Regions from separate parts of the Ochrobactrum sp. PL_is483 genome, predicted to be linked through region 2. Evidence: predicted binding sites of a transcription regulator. Region 2 holds the regulator's gene; each other region holds the start of a gene.
What was found. The regulator LexA, encoded in region 2, represses DNA repair genes until DNA is damaged. The targets are predictions, from matches to a motif close to TGTTCNNNNTGTGTTCNG.

Region 1 (3,268 bases), on a different contig from region 2:
AACGCTCCTATAGCCGTTTCCTGACGCTGGAAGCGCAGCGACTGCTTGATGCAATGGGCGCCGAAACCCGCATTTTCCATGCCGATGGCTTGCCTTTGCCGGACGATGGGGCGCCGGACCACCCGAAGGTTCAGGAATTGCGCGAGGCGATGCTTTGGTCGGAAGGCCAGGTCTGGACAAGCCCTGAACGCCATGGCGCGATGAGTGCCGTCATGAAATCGCAGATTGACTGGATTCCATTACCCGGCGGTGCCGTCCGTCCCACGCAAGGGCGAACACTGGCCCTGATGCAAGTTTCCGGCGGTTCGCAAAGCTTCAATGCTGTCAATCAGATGCGCATTCTGGGCCGGTGGATGCGGATGATTACCATTCCCAATCAGTCATCGGTTGCCAAGGCTTGGCAGGAATTCGATGATGCAGGCCGTATGAAGCCCTCCTCTTTCTACGATCGCGTAGTCGACGTCATGGAAGAACTGATGAAATTTACTCTACTGACACGTGGGATTTCAGAGCATCTGACAAATCGCTACAGCGAACGGAAAGAAGCCGCTGCCCAGCTTGAAAAGCGTGTTTCGCTACAGTCGATCTGACATTCGGGCAGTCTGGCGCTCAGGCAGCGGGATGCATTCAAGTTGAATCGCCATCCCGCCGCAAGCTATTGTTTGAGCATGGTTTCATCTGATCGAACCAGAACTTGAATTCAGTCCGTTGGACTGATTTCCCTGCGTAGGTGGTTCCCCTTTTCGGAATCATGCTCCGGTTTCAGGCGAGGGATTTCAGCCGATTTGGACGCCAGAACATCAATTCAACAAACAGAAAAGGCGCCGTAAAACAGCGCCTTATCGAATTTCACTAATGAATTGGATTATACTCGTTCTCAGAACGGAATTTCGTCGTCCAGATCGCGGGAGAAACCGCCGCCGCTGCCGCCGCCCGAAGATGGGCCGGACGACCCGAAATCACCGCCGCCACCGGAGTAATCCGACATCTGGTTGCGGTTGCCGCCGCCGCCAAACGAACGGCCCTCACCGCCGCCTTCGCCACGGCTGTCGAGCATCTGAAGTTCACCGCGGAACTTCTGCAGCACGACTTCCGTCGAGTAACGGTCATTGCCGTTCTGGTCCTGCCATTTGCGGGTCTGGAGCGCGCCTTCGATATAAACCTTGGCGCCCTTCTTCAGATACTGTTCCGCGACCTTGGCAAGGTTCTCGTTGAAAATGACGACGCTGTGCCATTCGGTGCGGTCCTTGCGTTCGCCGGTCTGACGGTCGCGCCAGCTTTCCGACGTTGCAATGCGCAGATTGGCAACCACATCGCCCGAGTTCAGGCGACGAATTTCCGGATCGGCACCAAGATTGCCGACCAGAATGACTTTGTTGACGCTACCAGCCATCGAAAAATTACTCCGGGTCTCGCACGCGCACCCTTTCCGCATGTCTTCGCACGGACAAGAGGCGCTTTCCAAATGAAGGCTCAGGCGCAATGATGCGCCATCACCAGAAACTCATATGTTCACCTTACAGGACTGGCTCAATGAGCGCTCAATCCGGCGCGGTGAATTTGTCAATGTCCACAGAGTTTATGTTCTTGTTTTGTTCAAATTGCAACCTTCAACACTAAAAAGACATGCGTTCGCCACAAATTTTCATGGGTTTTTGCACCATTTCCTGTACGGAAAATGCAGTTTTCCTTATTTCAGCGCGAAAAACCGCATCTGCCTTAATTTCAAAACAGCCTTCGCGTGCCTCAGGAATCGACAACCGCAGGGGCTCCGCGAGGCCGTTCAGATTTCCAAGGAAAAGCCCTGCCGCTCACTGTATCTTTGGCGCGCAGGGCTTGGGGTTGGAGCGATGCTCATGTGTCGGCAATAATTCGCCAACAGGTGGTTTCGGATCACAAAGGCGCACGGCCATTTGCATTCCGCGCAAATTCAAATTGTCGGCAATCGCACTTTCGATCAACGAGGCATCATTCCTTGCGAAATGATGCTGCCGCAACCGAAACGGATCGTGCTTTCATCCTTGTGAAAGCTAGGCAACGTAGTCAGGTGGACTCATGCTCCTTTACCTCCCTACTGGATCTCCCGCCTCCTGCGGACCTCTTGCCGATGCCGTGTCATCCCACCGCGGCACCTCTCCGCTATCAGCGAGTAAGGGTAGTCTGCTCCTGTCAGGAGTGACAGTCAACGCTCTTGCGTTCACATTTCGTATCGCCTATCAGAAGGCTGGTTGTTCGATATTTGTTCTAATGATAAGAGTGCACCGATGAATGACCCGAGACCCCTTCTTATTGGAGGGTTCCACCCCATATTAGGTACCGGCGCGACGTGTTTCACCATTCGGCGCCCGTTTATCCATGGCATAATGAGCAGGCAGGACGCGGAATGAGCGATCAGAAATTCATTTCCATACGTGGCGCGCGCGAACACAACTTGAAAAATGTCGATCTCGATCTGCCTCGCGACAAGCTGATCGTGATGACGGGTCTTTCCGGCTCGGGCAAATCCTCGCTTGCCTTCGATACGATCTATGCGGAAGGCCAGCGCCGCTATGTCGAAAGCCTTTCGGCCTATGCGCGCCAGTTCCTGGAAATGATGCAGAAGCCGGATGTCGACCAGATCGACGGCCTGTCGCCCGCCATTTCCATCGAGCAGAAGACGACGAGCCGCAATCCGCGTTCGACGGTCGGCACCGTCACCGAAATCTACGATTATATGCGCCTGCTCTTCGCGCGTGTCGGCGTGCCCTATTCGCCCGCGACCGGCCTGCCCATCGAAAGCCAGACCGTCAGCCAGATGGTTGATCGCGTCATGGCGCTTGAGGAAGGCACCCGCCTCTATATCCTCGCGCCCATCGTGCGCGGCCGCAAGGGCGAGTACAAGAAGGAATTGGCCGAGCTCCAGAAAAAGGGTTTTCAGCGCGTCAAGGTAGACGGCACCTTCTATGAAATCACCGACGTTCCGGCGCTGGACAAGAAGTACAAGCACGATATCGACGTGGTGGTTGACCGCGTCGTGGTGCGCGCGGACCTTTCAACCCGCCTCGCCGACAGCCTTGAAACCTGCCTCAAGCTTGCCGAAGGTCTGGCCGTTGCCGAATTTGCCGACAAGCCGCTGCCGCCCGAAGAAACGGCGGAAGGCGGCGCTGCCAACAAGTCGGCCAACGAAACCCACGAGCGGATTCTTTTCTCGGAAAAGTTCGCCTGCCCGGTTTCCGGCTTCACCATTCCCGAAATCGAGCCGCGCCTGTTCTCGTTCAACAATCCATTC
Region 2 (3,268 bases):
TTTTGTCGACGCGACTGAAGGCGCTGGCGCTCCCCTTCATTATTCTTGGGTTCGTAGCTTTCGTCAGTGAGCCTTTTCCCGACATCGTGGTATCGGAAGATGCCAAACTGGTGGGCGTCCGACTGGCTGATGGGAGGCTGGCAATCAATCGAAGTCGCCCCTCGCAATTTACAGCCGACAATTGGAAAACTGCCTATCTGGTCGATGAGTTTATCGCGCCGGCGACAGGCAAGAATAACGAAGGAACCGATGGAAATCGGTTCGAGTGCGAAGATGGTTTATGCACGATCAGCTTGCGCGATGGACGCATACTTGCCTATACGGCAGACACTGCAATGCGAGAGATAGCCTGCGATATTGGCGATGTGGTTATTCTCGCTGTTCCCGGTAAAGAAGCTTCGTGCCGTCGTTCAACTATCCTGAGTATCAGTAAACGTGATTTGGCGTTAAAGGGAGCTGTGGAGATAAGACTCGGAAAAGCATCAGAACAAAACGGAGTTTCCCAGGCTTTACTCGTAGTTTCTCCCGAAACAACAAGAGCCGAGGTGGGGCAGCCAATATCTACTCTGCAACAAGACAACCGGATAAGATTTGCAGTCGACACGCCGAGCCGCCCTTGGCATCTACATCGCATCCATTCACGTCCAGCTCGCGGTTTGGCTGAACGCGAATACAAACCAAAATCCCAGCCTGGCAGAAATTCAGGGAGCTGTTCAGCAGACGCCGACGGTGACGAAAATCGCTGCGAATGACCCTTAAGCGCTGCCAACTAAAAACGACGGATCAATCTGCTCGGACTTTTTGCTTTATGCATTTGCGCCAACACTTTAATAGCGGCGGATCAAGCCAACGAGCTTGCCTTGAACCCTAACACGGTCGGGGCCAAAGATTCGGGTCTCATAGGCGGGATTGGCTGCTTCCAGCGCGATGGATGCTCCTTTGCGACGAAAGCGTTTCAAAGTCGCTTCTTCGTCATCGACAAGCGCTACGACGATTTCACCGGGATTTGCGGAATCGCCACGTTTGATAATGACTGTATCTCCGTCAAAAATTCCAGCATCGATCATTGAATCCCCTTTGACCTCGAGAGCGTAATGCTCGCCTGCGCCAATCATTTCCGGTGGAAGGCTGAGGGAATGGGTTTGATTCTGGATCGCGGAAATCGGTACACCGGCAGCAATTCGTCCCATGACCGGCACGGAAACTGTTGCAGATGTATCGTCATTGGTAGCCGCAGGGGCGGGGCGCGATGGTGGAGGGGCTGGTGGTGCTTTGCCGAGGCTACCTTCGATAACGCTGGGAGCAAACTTCTTTTGCGCATTGAGCCCCGGAGCGATGGAATCTGGCAGACGCAAGACCTCGAGCGCACGTGCCCGGTTCGGCAGGCGGCGGATAAAACCACGCTCCTCCAAAGCGGTAATCAGACGATGGATACCCGATTTCGATGCCAGATCGAGCGCTTCCTTCATTTCATCGAAAGATGGGGGAATACCCGTCTCTTTCAGACGTTCGTGAATGAACAGCAGAAGCTCGTGCTGTTTGCGGGTTAACATGCGCGATACCCTCCCGGCAAAGAATCGAGAAAAACAAAACCAGAACGAACACTATATGTTCCAGTCTTGTTCTGCAATGGTTTTAAAATCCTTAACGTTTGCGTCGAGAATGGATGGAAAGCCGGTATCCGATAACGTCGCGGCGTTTCCACGTGGTGTCCAATAAAATAATGTATATTTTATATATCGTTATATGCGTTTTCTCGTGTAACTTGGCAATGGGTGCCCACGGGCGCTCTATAGCATAAGAACACGACAATCATCACCGATAGCGGCGGTAGGTGCATTCTCGTCCCTGATGATGAGGGCATCCGAGCCGACGAGGCCCGAAAGCATGGACGAATCCTGAACTGGAAACGGCTTTGCTATCAGCGTTCCATTCGGAGATGATTCGATTATTGCTCGAATATAATCGCGGCGATGATCGTTGGCGGGCAGGGTAACGCCCAGCTTGGCCGGACGGATGTCGGCGTCGAGATTGGTTCCGGCGAGCTTGGCAACAAGGGGACGAAGAAAGACGAGGCCACAGACCAGGCTTGAGACAGGATTACCCGGCAACCCTATGATGTGCACAATTTTATCTTTCACGCTGATGCGGCCATACATCAGGGGTTTGCCCGGCCTCATGGCTATTTTCCAGAAGTCGAGGCCGACTCCCAGTTTTTGAAGTGCGCCGTGCACAAAATCCCGGTCACCGACGGACGCGCCGCCAATCGTAACCAGAACGTCGATGCCATCTTGCAGGCTGTCTGCTATCGCCTGTTCAATCTTGGCAGGATCGTCCGGAATGATCCCCTTATCTTCAGGGCTGCCGCCCGCACGCCTTATGATTTCGGCGATTCCAACACTGTTCGATGCAACAATTTGATCCTTCCCCGGAATATCACCGGGAGGCACGAGTTCATCACCAGTCGCAACGATCGCCACCTTGGGTTTCTGGAATACGTCAACCTTCGCATTGCCGCTCGCGGCTGCCAGCGACAGTGCCGCGGCATCCAGCTCGCGTCCTGTTGAAATGACGATGTTGCCGGGCGAAAAATCGAGGCCCGCACGGCGGATATGCCGTCCTGACTCCATGCCTTCATGGACGATCAGCTGGTTGCCTGAACGCTCGGTGTGTTCTTGAATGACAATGGTATCAGCGCCTTTGGGTATTGGCGCGCCAGTGAAAATGCGAACCGCCTGTCCGATCCCCAATTCGCCCTCGAAGCGATTACCCGCAGCCGATTCGCCGATGATGTCGAACTTTACAGGATAAGAGATGTTGTCGGGCGCGATCAGGGCATAGCCGTCCATCGCCGACCCGTCGAAAGGCGGTTGGAGAAAATGTGCCAGCACAGGTGTTGCCACCACGCGCCCTCCCGCATCGGACAAAGCGACTTGCTCCTTGCCGTGCGGTTCTGCGGATTTCAGAATGCGGGCCAGTGCGTCATCGACCGGGAGAAGGGACATTGCGTTTCCTCTCGAACTGAATTGTTGACCTCTTTAGAACAGAAAGGCCGTCTGGATGAATTGATCCAGAGCAAAGTTCAGCGCTTTATGCTTTCCAGTCACCGGATTTGCCGCCGCTTTTTTCTGTCACGTGGATACCGCCGATCTCCATATGTTTGTCGACGGCTTTGGCCATGTCGTAGATGGTAAGGCACGTGACGGAAACGGCGGTGAGGGCCTCCATTTCCACGCCGGTACGTCCTTTGAGCTTGGCGAGAGCACGA
Region 3 (3,268 bases), on a different contig from region 2:
GGAACATGGCGTCACCAGCCTGGTCGATCTCGGCTTGCCAGTGACGATGGGCGACATGGATGTCGCGCTTGGAAAGGCTTTTGAGACGGTCTTCGGCCCGCGTCAGCCCAAATAACTCTGCCTTAAGCCACCGGCTGGGCTTTCACGCGACGCTCGCGCATGAAAACATAGAAGCCTGATCCGACGATGATTACGATACCGAGCCATTTCGATGGCGTCGGAAAATCGCCGAATACGATCAGGCCAACCAGAACCGCATTGACGATTTCAAGATACTGGAACGGGGCCAGCATGGATGCCGGTGCCAGTTTGAACGCTTGCACGACCATCAGGTGGCTAACGGTTCCGATCGTCCCAAGAAGGAAGAGAAGCAGCCAAGGTTGAATGCCGTTCGGCAGGCCAAAACTCAGGTCACCAAGCCCCGCCGCAGTTCCATAAATCATGGCGAGACCTGCAAACATCCAGCCGCCCACACCTGCATAAAACTGCATTACAAGCGGGCTTTCCTTCGCACCATATTTGCGGTTCAAAATCAGATAGATAGCAAATGTTACGGCGGTTGCCAGGGGCAGAAGCGAGACGGCGCCGAAAATCTCGAAACTCGGCTGGATCACGATCATCGTACCGATGAGGCCGATGCCAACGGCACTGAATCTTCTCCAGCCTACTTTTTCCTTCAGGAAAACTGCCGAAAACAGCGTCAGAATAAGCGGTTCGGCAAAGAAGACGGCCATCGCATCTGCCAGAGGCATATACTTGACTGCTGTAAAAAAGCAGAGCCCACCAAACCCCATCAATGCGCCGCGAATGAGATTGCCTGCCAGATGCTGTGTTCGCAACGCAGCAACACCGCCGACGATCAGCAAGATGAAGAACATCAGCCAGCATTGAACGAAAAAGCGCATGAAGGTGACGGTGGCCGGAGGCATATGGTCTGCCATGGCGAGCCACTTGCCGATGGCATCCATCAAAGGCAGCAGAAGCACCGAAAGCACCATAATCGCCATGCCTTTTACGTGCGCTTCCATGCCGCCTGTTGCGCTGCTCTGCATTTCAAACTCTCGGTATATGGATGTTCCCCGCTATGCCTCTATGCGAACTGGTTCGGCGTTTCCATCCAATTTGCTTGGAAATGTCCTCCTCGTTTGACTTTCGACCGCTTTCTGGTGCAAATCAGCTTCGTTCTGAACAAAACCCTTTGAAAAAGCCGTGTGCAAATGGAACGTAAGGCGAACTTTAGTCGCCTTTCGCGCGCGCGCGTGGCATCATTCAAGTGATTCGCGAACAGTATTTTCCGGTCTTTGGCGAGCAGGCTCGACAGCGGCCTCCTGAAATTCAGATAGAGAGCTTTTCGGAACAGATGGACGATAGCAACGATCTCTTCTCGAGAGTAGTTAACAATGCCCGAGAACGGGAACAGGGACGGCAAGGTGAAAAACCTGCGTCGCCGCAACCTGTTGCGCAGCCGGTGGCAGCGTCGTCGCTTTCTGTTCCAAAGCCGGTAACGGCCAAGGCGCCGCCTGCTTCATCGGCAGGCGACGACTATAACGCATCGTCCATCCGCGTTCTGGAGGGGCTGGAACCAGTGCGCCTGCGTCCCGGTATGTATATTGGAGGCACGGACGAAAAGGCCCTGCATCACCTCTTTGCGGAAGTCATCGACAACTCGATGGACGAAGCAGTGGCGGGACATGCCAATTTCATCGAAGTCAGTTTCGATGCCGACGGATTTGTCACGGTTTCGGACAACGGACGCGGCATTCCAGTGGATGAACATCCGCAGGTACCTGGAAAATCCACCCTCGAAGTCATCATGACAAAGCTCCATGCCGGCGGCAAATTCGATGGCAAGGCTTATGAAACGTCAGGCGGTCTCCATGGCGTCGGCGTTTCGGTGGTAAACGCCCTTTCTGACGTGCTGGAAGTTGAAGTCGCTCGCAATCGTCGTCTTTACCGCCAGCGTTTCTCGCGCGGCATTCCGCAGGGCGGGCTGGAAGATGTCGGCGAAGTACATAACCGTCGCGGCACCCGGGTCCGTTTTCACCCGGACCCTGATATTTTTGGCAAGACGGCACAATTTGATCCCCACCGTCTTTATCGCATGGCGCGGTCGAAAGCCTATCTTTTCGGCGGGGTTGAAATCCGCTGGAACTGCGATCCTTCCCTGCTAGACCCGAAGAAGGAAACGCCTGAAAAGGCCGTTTTCCACTTCCCCGGCGGCCTGAAAGACTATCTCGAAGCATCGCTCGGCAAGGAGCATCAGGTTACACGCGAGGTTTTCGCAGGCAAGACCGAGAAGCAGGGCGGTCATGGCGCTGTCGAATGGGCAGTTTCGTGGTTTGGGGGCGATGGTTTCGTCCACTCCTATTGTAACACCATCCCGACCGGCGATGGCGGCACCCATGAGGCGGGCCTGCGCATTGCGCTGACGCGCGGCCTGAAAGCCTATGCGGAACTCACTAACAATAAGCGTGCCTCGATCATCACCACTGACGACGTGATGGTATCGGCAGCGGGGATGCTGTCGGTTTTCATCCGCGAGCCGGAATTTGTCGGCCAGACCAAGGACAAGCTGGCGACTGTCGAAGCGCAGCGCATCGTGGAAAATGCAATTCGCGATCCGTTCGATCACTGGCTGACGGCTTCGCCGCAAGAAGCGTCCCGCCTACTGGAATGGGTGATCGACCGCGCAGACGAGCGTTTACGCCGCCGCCAGGAAAAAGAGACAGTCCGCAAGAGCGCAACGCGCAAGCTGCGCCTGCCGGGAAAGCTTGCCGATTGTACGCAAAACGCAGCCGCCGGTGCAGAACTGTTTATTGTCGAAGGTGACTCGGCAGGTGGTTCGGCCAAGCAAGCACGCAATCGCGCCAATCAAGCCATTTTGCCGTTGCGCGGCAAGATTCTGAACGTTGCCAGCGCAGGACGCGAGAAGCTGACGGCGAACCAGCAGATCGCCGATCTCATTCAGGCTCTCGGCTGCGGCACCCGCAAGAACTATCGGGAAGACGATCTGCGCTACGATCGCGTCATCGTCATGACCGATGCTGACGTCGACGGTGCGCATATTGCGTCCCTGCTCATCACATTCTTCTATCAGGAGATGCCGGACCTGATCCGCAATGGCCATCTCTATCTGGCAGTGCCTCCGCTTTTCCGACTGAGCCAAGGCGGCAAGGTCGCCTATGCGCGCGATGAAGCCCATAAGGATGAGCTTTTGCGCACCATGTTCACCGGGCGTGGCAAGGTGGAAATAGGCCGTTTCAAAGGC

Region 1: ssb (single-stranded DNA-binding protein) is a predicted target of LexA. The motif match lies at 1,583-1,600, and genes of this name have one in related genera.
Region 3: parE (DNA topoisomerase IV subunit B) is a predicted target of LexA. The motif match lies at 1,219-1,236, and genes of this name have one in related genera.

What each region holds. Positions count from the first base shown of each region.
Region 1 is NZ_JBVPGS010000029.1:122,843-126,110, reverse strand. Features, by position in the region: gene arsH (arsenical resistance protein ArsH) at 1-590, shown strand, start outside; gene ssb (single-stranded DNA-binding protein) at 878-1,393, opposite strand; gene uvrA (excinuclease ABC subunit UvrA) at 2,384-3,268, shown strand, end outside.
Region 2 is NZ_JBVPGS010000028.1:78,042-81,309, forward strand. Features, by position in the region: gene AC0TNJ_RS05445 (ComEC/Rec2 family competence protein) at 1-752, shown strand, start outside; gene lexA (transcriptional repressor LexA) at 828-1,553, opposite strand; gene AC0TNJ_RS05455 (molybdopterin molybdotransferase MoeA) at 1,791-3,005, opposite strand; gene moaC (cyclic pyranopterin monophosphate synthase MoaC) at 3,091-3,268, opposite strand, start outside.
Region 3 is NZ_JBVPGS010000040.1:430,058-433,325, forward strand. Features, by position in the region: gene lipB (lipoyl(octanoyl) transferase LipB) at 1-115, shown strand, start outside; gene AC0TNJ_RS20320 (DMT family transporter) at 123-1,052, opposite strand; gene parE (DNA topoisomerase IV subunit B) at 1,361-3,268, shown strand, end outside.